2 regions of the Shewanella sp. MF05956 genome follow, and region 2 is predicted to be linked to the other one. Evidence: predicted binding sites of a transcription regulator. Region 2 holds the regulator's gene; the other holds the start of a gene.

Region 1 (9,224 bases), on a different contig from region 2:
ATTGTAGAACAACAAATTTTTTATTATGGAAGGTTTAATTGTCTTGCAGATAATGAAACTCATAAAAGTGATATAAAAGTACCTACACATTTAAAACCACAATCTATTCAGAGTTTTGAAAATAAATTTGGGGAGGATTGTTCTATTGAACCTGATAAGGATTATTTACCTTTCGGAGACGAAAAAGATGAATCCGATAATGAATTCGATGATGAATTCGATAATGAATTCGATGATGAATTCGATGATGAATCCGATAATGAATTCGATGATGAATTCGATGATGAATTCGATGATGAATTCGATGATGAATCCGATGATGAATCCGATGATGAATCCGATGATGAATCCGATGATGAATCCGATGATGAATCCGATGATGAATCCGATGATGAATCCGATGATGAATCCGATGATGCAAAAGACGACTCAGAACTTGATTGTATTATTCAATCAGTAATGGCTGATATTATATATAAAACTTACGGTGGTGTGTACACCGCTAGGCTAGGAGAAGCTATTAATATTATTGTTAAGCTACATCCCATTGAATTAATGGCGCTTAATGAGTGTGTCGAGCAGATATTGTCTTTGCAAGAATCAAAAGTTGTCTCAAGTTGAGACAACTGAATTTATAAGCTTTACCATTTAGATAATACAAGTGCACATCATGTTTATATGCGATATTGATGTGCGCTCTATAATACAACAGTATTATTATGTATATGTAGTATATATCTTATTATATAGCTAACAAGTATGTAGTAATAGAACAGTAACAGAGATCTTACTATGTCTAAGCCTAATAACTCTACTATTCCTAATATAATTCGTGTGCATTCTGGCAAAACCTACGTAGCAGGTGTAAATGCTTATACCCAAGCAAATAACCAGTTATGTGATCTTGCCAATCTATCTAATTCTTCTTCTAAAGTATTTAAAACACGGCTCAAAGCTTGGTTTAAAGATAAGCCGAGTAATGAGCGGTTAAATCATTTTAAGCTATTAGAACTTGGCCGTTACTTAAGCGCAATATTCATGAATCCGCTCGAATCCGGCGTGATACCCTTTGTCGATATGCTGTACTTAACTATAGACGTGCCAGAATCAGTGGTTTCTTCGCTATCTATGGCTATGAAATCTGTGCCTACGGAGCATTTTAAGCTGTATAAAACGGGCACCACTAAAGTTCTAAAGAATTACAAAGACGTGTATCAACGCTTCGCAATGTTCGAAAATCCAATGTCTTCAAAGATTATTGTCTATTGGGGAATACATCCAGAGGTTAGAGAGGAGCGCCCGAAACAGCGTTTAGTCAAAATATCATTAAATCCCGCAAGGCATAGTCCTGCCGAAATTACCGCCTTTTTCGAGTGGTTTAAGTCGTTATTAGGTGATGATGCACAGCAAACTATGGAGGTGGCTAATGTAACGCGCCTTGATATCGCTATGGATCTAATTGGCGTGCCGTTACCTTATTTGTTAGTCGAACGTACGAATGTCAAGCTAAGAAGTTATTATTTGAATGAGGAAGCTAAAAAGTCACGTTTAGGAATGGGGAATTTTGGCAGTCCAAAATCTAATAGATCCTATGTGTACGACAAGTTAAGGAAATATCTAGATTTAGGCCCTTTTAATGTTGATTTGCTTGTTTATGACACAGCTAAGAAGCGTTACGTACCTATTAGTCGTTTGGAACGTGTATTTAAGTTTGCGGATTCAAAAAAACCTATTTGCCTTGGTCAACTTGAAAAGGCTCCTTATTTTCTTAAAAGCACTGTTTTTTACAATCCAATGATATTGATGTTCTTAAACGCAACACAACGCGATAGGGTTGAGAAATATGGTTTTAGCTACTGGTATCATAAGATTAATAGAAAACGTTGGAAAATAAGTCGACTTTTGCTTGATAATCGAACCCTAGAAGTTAACGATAAGCAGCTAAAGTCATTACAAGTTGCTGCTTTAATCCGTTTAAAGAAGCTTATTTTAGAAGCGTAAATGTGATCTTTAGACATTTTCAATGCTTGCGATATTATTCGTAACACACTAATGTTTTCATATTAGTGTGTTTTATTATTGATAGAGACGTTTATCGATGAACCAAATATTGAGACTATTCGACATAACTTGGGCGTGGAAGACCATATCCCATTTTTTGCCTATTTGATTTACCGCTGTGATACTAATGAGTTTCTAGCTAAATTCGACATTTCCTCTGAGCGTTTGCTAAAAGCATGGCACCGCTCACCAGACCAAGCAAAACCATTTAAAAAAGTCCTTGAGGCTAATTTTGTATGCCAGCAACTTGAGTTAGACCCTAGCATCTGTGAGATAGTGATTGGATTTGATTTAGGTAAACAAATTGCTGTTGGCTCATTGAATAGCGATATAGTAGGAAATAACTGATATATGTACTTCCTGATTACTATTTTTTATCAGCTCGGATTTTTTATCCAAGTTATGCTTGCTTCTTTGTAGTCCATCGCTAGAATTGCTGTATGTAAATACAGTGGTTTTGTTTATGCGTGTGATCCCCATACCTGCCCATGCAGGAATAACAGGCTTTGAAAGTCCAGCCGCAGAATACAGTCAGTTAAGTCTGAGCTTAGATGATCTCCTTATCGAGCATCCTAGCGCAACCTTCATAGGACTCGCTCAAGGCGATTCAATGCAGGACGTTGGTATCTTTGATGGTGATGTGCTCATTGTTGATCGCCATGAAACAGCGCGAAACGGGGATGTTATAGTCGCCAACTTTAACGGTGAGTTTGTTTGCAAAATCCTTGATTCTCAACGCCGTCTACTACTTTCTTCAAATCACCAATTCCAGCCAGTAACCATTCATGAACATGATGAGTTTAGTATTGAAGGTGTAGTGACTCGCTCTATTCGTTGCCACCGTCAAAGTCCATTATTGTGTGAGCATTAGATGTTTGCCTTAGTCGACGCTAATAGCTTTTATTGCAGTGCAGAACAGGTATTTCGTCCTGATTGGCTTACCGCGCCAATCATTGTGTTGAGTAACAATGACGGTTGTATAGTTGCTGCCAATAGACAGGCCAAAGAAGTGGGTATTCAGAAGTTTTTGCCTTATTTTAAAGTTAAAGAACTTTGCGCCCAACGAGGTGTTATTGTCTGTTCTTCGAACTATGAGTTGTATGCTGACTTATCTACCAAAATGATGAATATCATTGGCCGTTTTGCACCAGAGCAACATATTTACAGTATAGATGAGAGCTTTCTCTCGTTTAAAAACTGCTATCCCGCTATCAAGTGTCTTAACACTCAAGGTCAGTTAATTCGCCGTGCAGTATGGAAAGAGACGCGTTTAGCTGTTTGTGTTGGGATCGGTGAAACACTGACATTAGCTAAAATTGCTAACCATGCCGCTAAGAAGGTTAAGGGCTATCATGGCGTTTGTGTGATTAATACGGACCAAGAACGTGTCGCTATCCTAAAGCAACTTGTTGTTGGAGACGTATGGGGTATTGGGCGAAGGATTAGTAAGAAGCTAGCATTAATGAATATCCATACTGCTTATCAACTAGCATGTATACCTCCTGGGCTAGCCCGAAAACAATTCAGTATTGAAGTCGAACGTACAGTTCGTGAACTTAACGGACAAGTGTGTAAAGTGTGGGATGAGGCGAGGGCTGATAAAAAGCAAATTTTCTCAACGCGGAGTGTAGGGGAGCGGATCACCGACTTTGACTCATTATTACAAGCTTTGAGCAAGCATGTCGGTATTGCAGCAAGTAAAGCGCGTAAGCAAGGCTCAAGCTGCAAGACCATGCTACTTTTTGCTAGCAACTCACCCTTTGATGAACGTCCTGTTAGTTACAAAGCTATAGTGCATTTTCCTTGCCCTACTAACTGCACCGTCGAGCTAACCAAAGCTATGAGTGAAGCTGCGCCCAAGCTATTTCGTGATGGTGTTCGCTATTACAAGATAGGAATTGGCCTAATCGATTTAGCTAGCGAACAGAACAGCCAACTTGATTTGTTTAATCCCCCGACAGCTAAGCCAGCATTAATGCTTGCACTAGATCACATCAATCAACGTTATGGCAGTGATACTGTGTTTCTCGCTGCACAAGGTATAGAGCATAAATGGGCAATGCGAAGGGATTTACTGACACCGCAATACACAACTAAATGGCTTAGTGTGCCGCACATTAAGTGCTAACAAGGTTATGCCCCAAAGTGTGTTTGAAATGGATATATTTCACGGTTTAACCGATTGCATTTACCCTCAAAAATATAATATCACCTTCATAGAATAGCCTGAGTCGTTATCTCTCTGCTTCACCGATAAATACAGCAAAGACATCAATGGGCTTAATACACTCGGCATTGTTGTTTACCGAGTCTTTATCGTTTGACCAATATTGCTATCATACATCTGTCATCTTATAACTAGACATTAGAGCAGTGGTAGCACCATATCAACTCTGTGCATATTAGGTCCCCAGCCATCTTTAATTTCAGTCGTCTTTTTTGCACCAAATTTTTCAAAAAATGCAGCTGAAAGATGACTGGTTGCGATGTCTATGTGGGTAACCTTACAATCAACGGCGATATTTTTAGCATAAGATATCATTTGAGTACCAAGACCTTTGCCATGCACTGATGGGCAAGTCATGATCCATGTAATATTTGCTCTGTTATTTTTTTCGTCGATATTCAAGCCAAAAACGGCCACGATTTCACTTTCAATTTGTCCAACTTTATAAGTTTTTCCCTGCTTTTCGAGGAACTCAACATAATCCTGTCTTTCATTATTTGCGAAAAATTCGGGACAATTTTTATCAAATAATGCAATGCACTCTTCAAAACATAAATCACAGTAATCTTTAAACACTAATTTAGTATCAGTCATAATTATCTTCACTTATTTTTAACATTACACATCAATCTGATGTGTTTTTAAGGCCTGTTTTGACGTTTAATTTGAAATAATTTGATTACTTTATTCAAACCTCCTTCTTATACTTAACAGATTCAAGTGTCGCTAACCAAACTAAAGGTAAGATGATTAACGCTGAACCTATCACAAAACTCAAATCAGGAACTTCATCAAACCACATGATGCCCACTATTACGGCACCTAATAAGCCAGTATATTCAGCGCTAGAAATTTTATGTGCTTCAACTGTTCGGTATACCAAGACGCATATACCTGCATAAATCAAAATGAATAAATTTGAGCTTGCCGCTGTGAATAGCGGGTACCAATCCAAAGGTTGGTGTTCCCAAATTGCTAAACTAAAGGCAAAAGGTATTCCCATTAGATTGGTCAAGAATAAAGTCTGAGCGACAGTGTGGTGCTGAGGAAGTTTACGAACCAAGAGATTATTTGTAGCCATTGTTACCGCGACTATAAGTGCAGATACAGCCGCCAAACTAATTTGTGTCGGTTGTACAACGACGAGAATACCGACAAAACCCACAATCGATACGGTTATAGTTGGGGTGGTTAACGTGTCTTTATAAAATAAAAAACCCAACGGTAACATAAGTAATGGGGCAGTATAAAAAATAGCATTAACAGTTGCCAGAGGTAGAGCTTGAAGAGACAATACCATGAATATGGCACCAAATAACCAAACATGGCCACGTACAAAGTGCCATTTTAAATGACTAAATAATTTGATTTTTGTATTGAATAAGCAAAATGGCAAAAGCATCAATACTGCTGTTAATTGTCTAAATAGAACAAATTGATACACTGCAGCCCCAGTCGGCAGGCTTTTTATTAAAGCATCCGAAATGACGGCGACAATATTTCCTAAAATCAATAAAACCATTGCAAATCCAACACTCATCTTCGGCATTTTTTCCCTCGACTTATTCTAAAAATGTAAAAAATTAAATACCATTACGCAAATCAGGTGCTTAAGTAGGGAGTATATTCATATAATTCTATGACGTATAATGATATAAAATTGCTTAGTATTAGCTGAGGTAATAATGAAGTTGCCACCATTGCGCGCTGTACAATGTTTTGAGTCAGTTGCCAGGCTTAAAAGTTTTTCAAAAGCAGCAGAAAGTCTTAATGTGACTCAAAGTGCGGTGAGTCATCAAGTACGAATGCTTGAGGAGTATCTTGGTGAAGCTATGTTTTACAGGCAAGGCCGGACATTTTCATTAACAGAAGTTGGAGAGCGTTACTTCACAGAAGTCAGTCAATCACTAGCTATTCTGTCTAATGCCAGTCAGATTATTCGACACGGTAAACCTGGGTATATTCGTTTAGCACTTTATAGTTCAGTAGCCGTCAATTGGTTAATCCCTCGATTAGAAGATTTCCGTAAACAGTATCCAGAGATAGAAATAACGTTAGATATGGTCACAGATCAGCCGGATTTTAATGACCAATTCGCAGATTGTTTTATTACCGTAAATCCACCAAAACGTCACTTTGTAAGTAAATTGTTATTTACTGAAAAGTTATTTCCTGTTTGCGGTCAAAAGCTTTGGGAAAAAATAAGAGATAAGCCACTCCCTGAGGCATTGTGGCAACATCCGATATTGTCTGTGCGATATTCTGACACAAATCAAAACATCGCCGATGATTGGTTACGATGGTGTAAAGCCGGTGGGTTTGAGCTACCTAGTGATCTAAAAGTTAATCAATTTAGCCATGTGCTACTCGCGGCAGAAGCGGCACGTTACAATTTAGGTATTACGCTTATTAATAACTATATGACGGTAGATCAATCTCATAAACAGAATTTTGTCAGAATTCCTATGCATGAATTGAAAACTGGTGATAACTTTTACTTTGTCTATAGTGAGTTAAATTCTAACAGGGCTGATATAACAGCGTTTGGTCGTTGGTTGGAACAGCAATGTTATACACTTAATATATGATAATTGTCATGTTGTCATATCCCGCCTAATAAGACTTTCAACAAGTTAATGGAGTAACAGGTTGTAGTGGCTTAGTAAAATTGGCCATAGATGTGTAGTAAACAGATATTTTTCACATAGAAAAATCTATCTGAAAATTTAGCGTTGTCGGAACTTCGTAACTTGCTTTTGTCCAAAAACGAGTCGCTTCAGATTTGAATTTAGGCCAGTTTAAACTTATGGCAACCTGCTATTATTTGGTAAAGGTTACTGGCCGGCAAACAAAACGCCTTACTGTGAGTAATACTTATGTGTGGAAGACTCAACATCAATGAAATGCTTAGTCAAAGGGTATCAAAAAGATTAGGCATTGATTTTCGTGCACAGCTGAATCTTGATTTACGACCAACTGAGCAGGTCGCGACCTTAGTGATGCATAATGAAAGGCTTTATCAACAAGACGCTTCTTGGGGCATACAGCCTGCATGGTCTAAGAGGATGCTGATTAATGCCCAAGCCGAGACTGTGGCTAGCAAGAAAACCTTTGCCTCAGCCTTTGCTCATAATAGATGTTTAGTGCCTTGCTCTGGTTGGTTTGAATGGCGTGATGAAGGAGGCTCTAAGAAGCAAAAGTACCTATTTAGTTATGAAGATAATGAACCACTGTATATGGCAGGTATTCTTTATCTCTGTGACGATGCTATGCAGTTAGTAACCCTAACTACAGCACCTACTGATGAATGCCGACTTTACCATCACAGAATGCCGCTGCTTATAGGTGCTAGCGATATCCGTTATTGGTTTCAGTCTGACCCTAACCAGCTAGAGAATCTGTTGTTCAATAATCCTGATATCCCAATTAAGATACTAGCCGCTTAGCTAGTTCTTGATCTCGAGCATGCTTGCTATTGAATTGTGCACTTGCACATAGAGAGAACCTTTGCTCATTATCGCTGTAGCATTCTTCAAAATTTGATTGAATCACTATGCTTATGCAGACTCTTCTCAGATTTATGCTTTGTAGCTGTAAATTGATGAAATGTGACTGTTTATGCAGTTATGTGTGCATAAACTGTATTTTGTGTCTGTTTATCACGATTACGCGCAGAACACGTAAAGTAAGCGCTAAAACACGCTAAAAGTGCACTTTAATAAACATTAAAGTGCAGTTTCCTTTCGGATTTTATAGCGTTTGAAGTTACTATCATTACCAATGAACAACTTAGTGTGTTCTTGTTATTTTTGATATAACTAAACCGCTCAATCTGTGAGCTCTTAGAGGGATGATGACTAGTTTTAAAGCTATTTCAGAACAGATGCGTAAGCTTGGAGCTTCACGAATATTTTTTAAGCCGTTAGCTAACAATGATAACACTAAGCAACAGATCTATTTAGGCTCGGAATTTGATGTGATTCGCTCAATTCCTTCTGGTGAGATTTATGCTCAGGGTATTAGTACAAAAGGCCCTATCTTTAAGGCGCCATTGGATTTTTATTGGATAGATGAAGATGGGAATACTGACCGAGCGCCAAAGTGCCAAATCATTTTATACCCAAAATACCCAGAAATTCGTATGTCTGGCTTTTTAGCTGCTACTAATAGAAAGTTAGCCATAACACCACGCCATTTGATGCAACCTCCCACGAAATCTGAACGAGCCATAAGAATTGATAGCCATCGATATCTCGTATTAGGCGTAAATAAAACAACCATTTGGGCGTATTGCACTTCGTGGGAAGATGAACTTGCATTGGAGTTAAAGCAGCTTGTTACTGAGAACAAAGCAAAGCTAGTCGCTTCAGTTTTATATGAATCGATAACCGTTGGGAAAACAAGCGAAGAGAAGCTATTAGATAAACTGCGAGCGATCTATGAAGGTGGTCCAATTGAGTCATGCCGATTACAATCTGACGGTACTAAAATACCATACAAGGCTCAAAACGGTGCTGGTTATACACTAGAAGCTCAGTTTGATATTACACCGAATGGATTCTCTGACCCTGATTTTATGGATTGGGAATTAAAGTCGCATTCTGGTTCTGTGGTGACATTAATGACACCAGAACCGAATACCGGTATCTATATCGAAGATGGATTAAAAACGTTTTTAGATTGCTACGCAACTAAAAAGCAAGAAGATCGCTTAGACTTTGCAAGCCGTCACGATGTAAATAAAGAAAATAGTAAAACATATCTAACCATGAAAATGGAAGGCTATGATGCTAAGTCAGGGAAGATAACAGACCCTTCTGGCGGCTTAATGCTGAGAGATAGAGCAGGAAACTTAGCTGCGGGGTGGAGCTTCGATAAAGTTATTGATCACTGGAAGAGAAAGCACTCAAACACCTGCTACGTAGCCTATACCGCC
Region 2 (9,224 bases):
AAAGCTAGTGCCAAAAAACTTGTCGGTTAGTACCATCGTTACCGCACCGGCAAGTACCGGCATTACTGCAATCAATAAAAATGCGGTAATTAACCAGGTCCATACAAATAGCGGTAACTTCATCCATGTCATGCCAGGCGCGCGCATATTCACAATGGTGACCACTACGTTAATCGCACCCATAATTGAGCTTATCCCCATAATATGGATGGAAAAAACAAACAATGCAGTAGAGTCTGGACTGTAAGTCGTCGATAACGGTGCGTAGAATGTCCAGCCGAAATTAGGCCCGCCGCCTTCCATAAATAACGAACCCAGCAACATGGTGAAAGCAAAAGGTAAAATCCAAAAACTCCAGTTATTCATGCGCGGCAGCGCCATATCTGGCGCGCCGATCATCATAGGTATTAGCCAGTTTGCTAACCCGGTAAAGGCTGGCATTACCGCGCCAAACACCATAATCAGACCATGAACTGTGGTCATTTGATTAAAAAAGTTTGGTTCAACTAGCTGTAAACCCGGTTGGAAGAGTTCTGCGCGGATGACCATTGCCATTGCGCCACCCGTTAAAAACATGATGAAACTAAACCATAAATACAAAGATCCAATGTCTTTATGATTGGTGGTCAGTATCCAGCGCATTAGCCCTTTAGGGGCACCGTGATGATGCTCATCATGCGCAGTGCCGATTGTATCGTGCGTTGTTGTGCTCATTGGTTTTCCCCTACTGTCCATGACTAGCGACATCGGCAGGTTGAACTGCCTCGCCAGAATTATTGCCCCACGCATTGCGCTCATACGTAATCACCGCAGCCATTTTTTGTGGGCTGAGCTGACTACTGAATGCCTGCATTGCCGTGCCGGGTTTGCCATGCATCACTATTTCGATATGCCCGCTTACTGGCCCTGTTATTACTGGGCTGCCAATCAGTGAGGGGAATGCGCCTGGTATTCCTGTGCCAGTAGGTTGGTGACACGCTGCACACGTAGCGGCATAGACTTGTTCACCTTCAGCCATAAGCTGTTCCATGGTGAGTGTGGGTGATGCTTCTGGTGTGACGACTTTGCCAACGGCTTCGGCTGCTTGATTAGCCGCATCGGTTACCGCGTCTGCAACAGTATCAACGACAGCGGTAGCTGTATCTATTGCTTGTGCTGCGGGCTTTGGTGAAGCTGCACTGTTACTAGAAAAATTACCCACATCCGCAGCTTGAACTGCATCACCTGAGTTATTTCCCCATGCATTACGCTCATAAGTAATCACAGCGGCAATTTGCTGTAGGCTAAGTTGAGCACTGAAAGCCTGCATTGCTGTGCCTGGTTTGCCGTGCATAACCATCTCGATATGCCCGCTTACTGGTCCAGTTATTATTGGGCTGCCAATGAGTGAGGGGAATGCGCCAGGTATGCCTGCGCCAGTAGGTTGGTGACACGCTGCACACGTAGCGACATAGACTTGTTCACCTTCAGCCATAAGCTGTTCCATGGTGAGTACAGATAAATCTTCTGGCGCCACGGCTTTTGCAACGGCTTCAGCAGCTTGGTTGACTGTTTCGGCTAGCGTATCAGCAGTATTATCAACCATAGCTGTTGCTGTGTTGGCTTTTGCTGCCGCTGCATTAGGTGCTGCGGTACCATTACTTGAAAATTTACCTACGTCTGCTGCTTGCACTGCATCGCCACTGTTATTACCCCATGTATTGCGCTCATAGGTTATGACTGCGGCAATTTCTTGAGCAGATAGCTGCTTAGCAAAGGCTTGCATCGCTGTGCCGGGCTTACCGTTGATCACAATATTAAGGTGATCTTCAACAGGGCCTTTAATAATCGGACTACCGATTAACGATGGAAATACGCCAGGAAGACCCGCGCCATTGGGTTGGTGACAGGCTGCGCAGCGAGCAAGGTACACTTGTTCACCTTGTTTGCTTAAATCGGCAAGAGATAAGGTTTGCGACATCGAGGCCGCAGCTGCTGCGGCTTCGGTTTTAGCCATTTGCTTTTGCTCAATCAGCCAATTATCAAAATCTGCTTCAGAAAGCGCATTGACCACTATGGGCATAAAACCATGATCTTTTCCGCAAAGTTCAGCACATTGACCACGGTAGATCCCGGGTTTATCAATACGCGTCCAGGCTTCGTTAATAAAACCGGGATTAGCATCTTTTTTAACGGCAAATGCCGGTACCCACCAAGAATGGATTACATCATCTGAGGTCATTAAAAAACGCACTTTGCGATTAATCGGTAATACCAGAGGCTTATCTACCTCGAGTAGATAGTTTTCACCTTTGGTTTGATCACCATCAATTTGTTCTCTTGGAGTTGAGAGTGTGCTGTAAAATTCTATGTCTTTATCGAAATAGCTGTAGTGCCATTTCCATTGCGACCCCGTAATTTTTATGGTCAGATCCGCATCGCTGGAGTCTTCCATTGCAATCAGGGTTTTAGTAGCAGGAATTGCCATAGCAATTAAGATGATAAACGGAATGACTGTCCAGGCTATTTCCACTTTAGTACTTTCGTGAAAATTGGCCGCGACAGCGCCTTTAGATTTGCGGTGATAGATCATTGAGTAAATCATGATCCCAAACACCACTAGCCCAATAGCACAACAGATATATAAAATGGTCATGTGGAGGTCGTAAACCTTACCACTGATATCTGTTACGCCTTGAGTCATGTTGAGGGGCATTTCTGCAGCCCCAAGCGGAAGTGCTATCAGCACAACCAATAAACAATACCACCATTGCTTCACAAGACTTCTCCTCTGCTTATTGCAAATAGCAACTACAAAGAAGAGTCACACAGTAAGTCTCTGCTCTATGCAAACTCTTCGGTTCCCAAAAAAGTTTGATGACCTCAAAGTAACTTGGTGGTTGTAAACTGGCAGTTTACGCTTTTATTGTTAGCTGAACACCACACTTGTACCTACGACTGAACTAATCAAATTGTATTGACGTATTCCCATCGATGGCGGTGTTATCTGCCAAATTACGTCAAATAAAAGATAAAAAATGTTTCATCCTTGTTAACAACATTACTTGTAGATTAAACATTGATCAAGATCACTTTGTTCGCTAATTGGCTGAAAAAAGGTAAAAAAAAGCCCTGAATTGGATGCAGGGCTTGGTGTTGAAGGGTTCGTACTTAATGAAATGCTGAAAAATTACTTGTTGCAGAAGGCATTGTTGGATTAACGATTTGATGTTTTTCAGGTAAGTGAGTATTCACATCTTCAATTACCACACCTAAAGCGCGTGCACTTTTGGCGACAATTTCTAAACGGCGACTGTCACGAGCATCTAATGAACTCGTCCAGGTAATCACAGCGCTTGAAGTGCCACTGGTTAATGCTTTTTCCATTGCCCATAACGTTTCAACTTCATCTTTAGTGTGTACTAGTAAGATTCGGTCCATTCTTACACCAGCACTTGCCAGCATGTGCTTATAACCAATATGCGGAGGACTAATGAGCACTATCCAGCGTCCTTGTCGGCTTAAGGTTGCTAACTGGCTGCACAGTTGCCCTAACTCAGACTCACCTTGAGTGACGGTTTGTAATGTTTGAATGGTTTGGTTGCCATACAATTCTGCTTCTGTTGAATCTGCCCATAAACCTGGGTGGCGCGGGGCAGTGCCCATTAGTTTGTTCATAACCAATCTCCATTACGGATAACGCCAACGGCAAGCCCTTCAATGGTGAGGCTTTGGCAACTTAAGTCTACTTTAATCGGGGTGTATGCTTCGTTTTCGGCATGTAGATAGACAACATTGCCTTTTTTCTCGAAACGTTTCACCGTGACGTCATCTTCAACGCGGGCCACAACTACTTGGCCATTACGTGCTTGCTGCATTTTATGAACGGCAAGTAAATCGCCCTCTAAAATGCCAATGTCTTTCATGCTGTCGCCACGTACTCGCAGTAAAAAATCGGCTGCGGGTTTAAACATGTTTGGGTCGACTTGATAATATTGCTCTACATGCTCTTGCGCTAAAATGGGTTCACCAGCAGCGACTTGGCCAATCAGCGGCAATCCTGTTTCTTGTTGTTCTTCATGAGGTAAGCGGATACCTCTTGAAGTGCCAGGCATGATCTCGATAAAGCCTTTTTTGGCGAGTGCTTTTAAATGCTCTTCGGCAGCATTTGCACTTTTAAAGCCAAGACGGTTCGCAATTTCAGCACGAGTCGGTGGCATACCTGTTTCGGCGATATTGTTTTTAATTAAGTCTAAAATTTCTGCTTGGCGCGGCGTTAACGGTCTCATGATGATTCCTGTCTTTTTATACAGTGACTGTCATTATATACAGTGTTTTTGTTCGCGCAAGTATTAACCAACCGTTTTTTGTTTTTTGTTACGGCATTGTTGCCTATCAGTATGTTTTATATCAGTTTCATTCTATATTTTAATTGAGTTGTTCAGTTAGGGACTGTTCACAAAGTAAAGATAAAACAGCCAGATAGTGTATCAAGGGTGGTTTCTGGTATCCTATGCAGCAATATTACAGTGGCTTATATTGCGAAAGTAACTATGTCAAAACCAAATTCAATATTTTTACGTGCATTAAAATGGGTACAGAAATCGATGGTTCAAACCATTGTTGTCCCGCATGACCCTTTTGATGATCTTAATTTAGATCCAAATAAACCATTGGTTTATGTCATGAAAACAGAGTCAATCAGTGATGCCGCTGCGCTAAGCGAAATCACTGAGGGCTTTGGAATGCCGAGTCCATATGACCCACTCATCGTTGATGGCTTAAAAGTGCCACGTATTGTGTGTTTGGAGGGGCGTAAGCCACTCTTTGGTAAACGCGAAAGTGGTGAAAAGTTTATCGACAGCTTTACCAGTTTATTGGCGCTTCATCGTCAACGTCCGGATTTGGATATTCAACTCGTTCCCGTGAGTTTGTACTGGGGGCGCACGCCTGGTAAAGAAGACGACAGTATGAAGGCGGCAGTGCTTGAGCGTGAAAGCCCAACGTGGTTACGCAAATGGCTAATGATTTTGTTTCTTGGTAGACATAACTTTGTCCAGTTCTCTAATGCATTATCTTTACGCTATATGGCAGATGAGCATGGATTTGATAAAAGTATTGCCCACAAATTAACCCGTGTAGCTCGAGTGCATTTCAGTCGTCAACGTAAAGTGATGACGGGCCCGCAGCTGCCCAACAGACAAATGTTTTTTGCTTCGTTGCTTAAATCGGATTCAATCAAAAAAGCGATTGAAGAAGAAGCCATTAACAAGAAAGTATCACCTGAAAAAGCCCGTGAAACAGCCATTGAATATTTAGATGAAATTGCCACGGACTATTCAGACAGTTTAATCCGTATCGCTGAGCGCTTCCTTACTTGGCTGTGGAACAAGCTATACAGTGGTATCAATATCAAAGGCGCTGAACAAATCCGTCAATTACACCATGATGGTCATGAAATTGTGTATGTGCCGTGTCATCGCAGCCATATGGATTACTTACTACTGTCGTATATTTTGTATTATCAGGGCATGGTGCCACCGCATATCGCTGCTGGAATTAACCTAAACTTTTGGCCAGCAGGCCCGATGTTCCGTCGTGGTGGCGCGTTCTTTATCCGCCGTAGCTTTAACGGCAACAAGCTATACACTGCTGTGTTTCGTGAATATTTAGACCAACTGTTTGCTAAAGGTTATTCGGTTGAATACTTCACTGAAGGTGGCCGTTCTCGTACCGGACGTTTACTTGCCCCTAAAACAGGCATGTTAGCCATGACTATTAATAGTGTATTGCGCGGCATTGAGCGACCTGTAACGCTTGTGCCTGTGTATTTAGGTTATGACCATGTGATGGAAGTCGCCACTTATCATAAAGAGTTAAGCGGCAAGAAAAAGCAAAAAGAGTCAGTGTGGCAAGTGTTTGGTGCCATTCGTAAGTTAGGTAATTTTGGCCAAGGTTATGTGAATTTTGGTGAGCCGATTAATCTACAAAACTTTTTAAATCAACAAGCTCCAGATTGGCGTGAAGAAGTGGCCAAAGACCCAGAGCAAAAACCGACTTGGTTTACGCCATCAGTTAACTTATTGGCTAACCGTGTGATGACTAATATTAACGGCGCTGCCGCCGCAAGTTCAGTGACATTAACCAGTTTAGTCTTGCTAGCTTCTGAGCGAAATGCATTAGAGCGCAGCTTGTTAGAACGTCAGTTAGATTTGTATTTAGCGATGCTGAAAACGGTACCTTATACAAATTATGCTTCTGTTGCAGAAGGTAATGGTAAATCGATTGTTGATCATTGTTTATCACTGAATAAGTTTGTCAGCACGAAAGATGCTATTGGTGAAATTATTTCTGTTGATGAAAAAATTGCTATCACCATGAGCTACTACCGCAACAATATCATTCACGTCATGGCGATTCCGTCGTTAATTGCCAGTTGTTTAGTGCAATATGATATTTGTGACCGCGAAAAAATTCATGCCGTCGTGATGGATTTTTATCCGTTGCTAAAAGCTGAATTATTTATGGGTATTGACGATGTGCCACAGCATATCGACAGCCTTTTGGACTTTATGGTTGAACAAGGCTTACTCAGTGGCGAAGCACATTTTGAAGTCACGCCTCGGTACACTGCGCAATTATTATTGTTAGCAGAAACTATCAGCGAAACGTTACAGCGTTATGCCATTATCTTTAACTTGTTAGCGATAAAGCCAGATTTAGAACGCTCAGAGCTTGAAACTGATAGTCACTTATTAGCACAGCGTTTAGGTGCATTGCATGGCATCACAGCGCCAGAGTTTTATGACAAAAAACTCTATAACACCTTAAGCGTTAAGCTAAAAGAACTGGGCTATTTATGCAGTGTTGAGCATCGGTCTGAAGTGATTAGAATTCGCGATTATGCAAACCAGTTATTGAGCTCATCAGTAAGACAAACCATTGTTGATAGTGTGCACGCGGAGCATGGACACTAATGGCCAACCATATGAATGGGGCAAAGCACCGTCCGCAAGGGAAGTCTCTATTGGGCGGTGCGATGATTATTGCGGGCACCACTGTGGGGGCTGGCATGTTTTCATTGCCAGTTGTGGGCGCGGGTATGTGGTTTGGCTATTCAATAGCCATGCTATTAGGTGTCTGGTTTTGCATGTTAATGTCGGGGTTATTGCTGCTAGAAGCTAACTTACATTTTGAACCCGGTGCTAGTTTCGATACGTTAACCCGTGAAACCTTAGGCCAATTTTGGCGAGTCATTAACGGCGTATCCATTGCATTTGTCTTGTACATTTTGACCTACGCTTATATCAGTGGTGGCAGCTCTATTGTTAATCATAGCTTGTCGGCACTTGGCGTAACCTTACCTCAAAGTGTTGCCGGTTTAGTGTTTGCGGCAGTGTTAGCGTTCATCGTATTGATTAGTACTAAAGCGGTTGATCGTATTACCACCATCATGCTCGGCGGTATGGTGATTACCTTCTTTTTAGCAATAGGTAATTTATTGATTGAAATCGACACCACTAAGTTAGTGTCACCAGACGGTGAAAGCCGTTATTTGCCGTATTTATTTGCTGCAATTCCCTTTGGCTTAGCCAGTTTTGGCTACCATGGAAATGTACCGAGTTTAGTTAAATACTATGGTAAAGATGCTAATACGATTGTCAAAGCGATAGTCGTTGGCACTAGCATCGCCCTCATTATCTATGTGTGTTGGCTTATCGCGACCATGGGTAATATTCCGCGTAGCCAATTTGCTGATGTGATTGCCAAGGGTGGCAACATTGGGGTGCTGGTTGAGGCTTTATCGGGTGCGATGGTAAGTCAGTGGCTTAACAATATGCTGACGTTATTTGCCAATTTAGCCGTAGCGTCATCGTTTTTAGGGGTGACTTTAGGTTTGTTCGATTATCTTGCCGATTTATTTGGCTTTGATGACTCGCGTTCAGGTCGTGTTAAAACCGCTGCAGTGACTTTTATTCCACCAACGATTTTGGGCTTATTATTTCCTAATGGTTTTATTATTGCCATTGGTTTTGCCGCATTAGCCGCTACCGTTTGGGCGGTAATTGTACCGGCTTTATTAGCCTATAAAGTGCGTCAATTGTATCCAGAATCAAGTGGGTTTAAAGTGCCGGGTGGGACCCCATTAATTGTGATTGTTGTGTTGTTTGGCATGATTACCGCAACCTGTCACTTACTGGCCATGGCCGATATTCTGCCGGTATTTAAATAAGCTGATTTGCACAGTGCATTTTAAAAAAAGCCTTCGTTTGAAGGCTTTTTGCTTTTTGGATGATATCAACTTAACTTATACCTATTACCTATCAGTAATTGCTACTACAGGATAACAATAATGAAAGTACAACAATATCAACAAGGACAGCCATGCTGGATTGAGCTGGCTACGCACGATTGGGATGCGGGTAAAGCGTTTTATCAGGCATTATTTGGTTGGGAAGCTGATGATATGCCAATGCCTGAAGGACATTACACTATGTTGCAAATTGAAGGTGACGATATTGGCGCGATGTACCCAATGCCAGAGGATATGCAAGCGTTGCCCACACATTGGACGCTCTACTTTGCTGTTGATGATGTTGATGTTACCGCTGAATTAGTTAAACAAGCTGGCGGACAAGTGATAGCTGGGCCACATTCGGTTGGGGACGCAGGCCACATGGCATTATGCACCGACCTTGAAGGTAGCCGTTTTGCACTGTGGCAAGGGCAAGATCATATAGGCATAAAACGGGCACAAGAAGCTAATACCTTATGCTGGGTTGAGTTAGCCTGTCGTGACACCGCAGCCGCTAAAACATTTTATAGTAAGGTGTTAGGCTATCAAACCAAACTTGCAGATATGGCCGATTTTGAATACACCGAATGGTATGTGGGTGAGCAAGCTGTTGGCGGCATGATGGAAATGACGGCAGAATGGGGCGATGCGCCAGCGCATTGGATGAACTATTTTGCAGTTGATGATTGCGATGCCGCGCTCGCTAAAGCAAAAAGTTTGGGTGCGACCGTGTGCGTATCCGCTACCGACATCCCTAATGTGGGACGTTTTTCGGTACTCAATGATCCGCAAGGCGGGTTTTTCTCGATTATTTCGCTATTGGACCCAGCAGCATAAACATTTAGCATCTTGTATTTACGTCATTATTTGAACTCAAATTAACAATCGATGTCTGAATAATTAGTGTTACACAAGGAGTACACCCAAGGATGAATTTATGACTCAAGAA

The links. Region 2 encodes LexA, which represses DNA repair genes until DNA is damaged. Its sites were predicted from a motif close to TACTGTATNNNNATACAGTA; they were not measured.
Region 1: AC19MX_RS10505 (LexA family protein) is a predicted target of LexA. The motif match lies at 2,496-2,515, and genes of this name have one in related genera.

The regions. Positions count from the first base shown of each region.
Region 1 covers NZ_JCAYNV010000008.1:89,330-98,553, forward strand. Annotated here, with positions in the region: gene AC19MX_RS10490 (hypothetical protein) at 1-621, shown strand, start outside; gene AC19MX_RS10495 (hypothetical protein) at 793-2,001, shown strand; gene AC19MX_RS10500 (hypothetical protein) at 2,080-2,409, shown strand; gene AC19MX_RS10505 (LexA family protein) at 2,525-2,932, shown strand; gene AC19MX_RS10510 (Y-family DNA polymerase) at 2,933-4,189, shown strand; gene AC19MX_RS10515 (GNAT family N-acetyltransferase) at 4,427-4,882, opposite strand; gene AC19MX_RS10520 (DMT family transporter) at 4,977-5,837, opposite strand; gene AC19MX_RS10525 (LysR substrate-binding domain-containing protein) at 5,974-6,876, shown strand; gene AC19MX_RS10530 (SOS response-associated peptidase) at 7,165-7,734, shown strand; gene AC19MX_RS10535 (MvaI/BcnI family restriction endonuclease) at 8,139-9,224, shown strand, end outside.
Region 2 covers NZ_JCAYNV010000009.1:33,227-42,450, forward strand. Annotated here, with positions in the region: gene ctaD (cytochrome c oxidase subunit I) at 1-714, opposite strand, end outside; gene coxB (cytochrome c oxidase subunit II) at 725-2,758, opposite strand; gene AC19MX_RS11235 (cell division inhibitor SulA) at 3,151-3,657, opposite strand; gene lexA (transcriptional repressor LexA) at 3,654-4,268, opposite strand; gene plsB (glycerol-3-phosphate 1-O-acyltransferase PlsB) at 4,533-6,956, shown strand; gene mtr (tryptophan permease) at 6,956-8,212, shown strand; gene AC19MX_RS11255 (VOC family protein) at 8,333-9,112, shown strand; gene AC19MX_RS11260 (hypothetical protein) at 9,213-9,224, shown strand, end outside.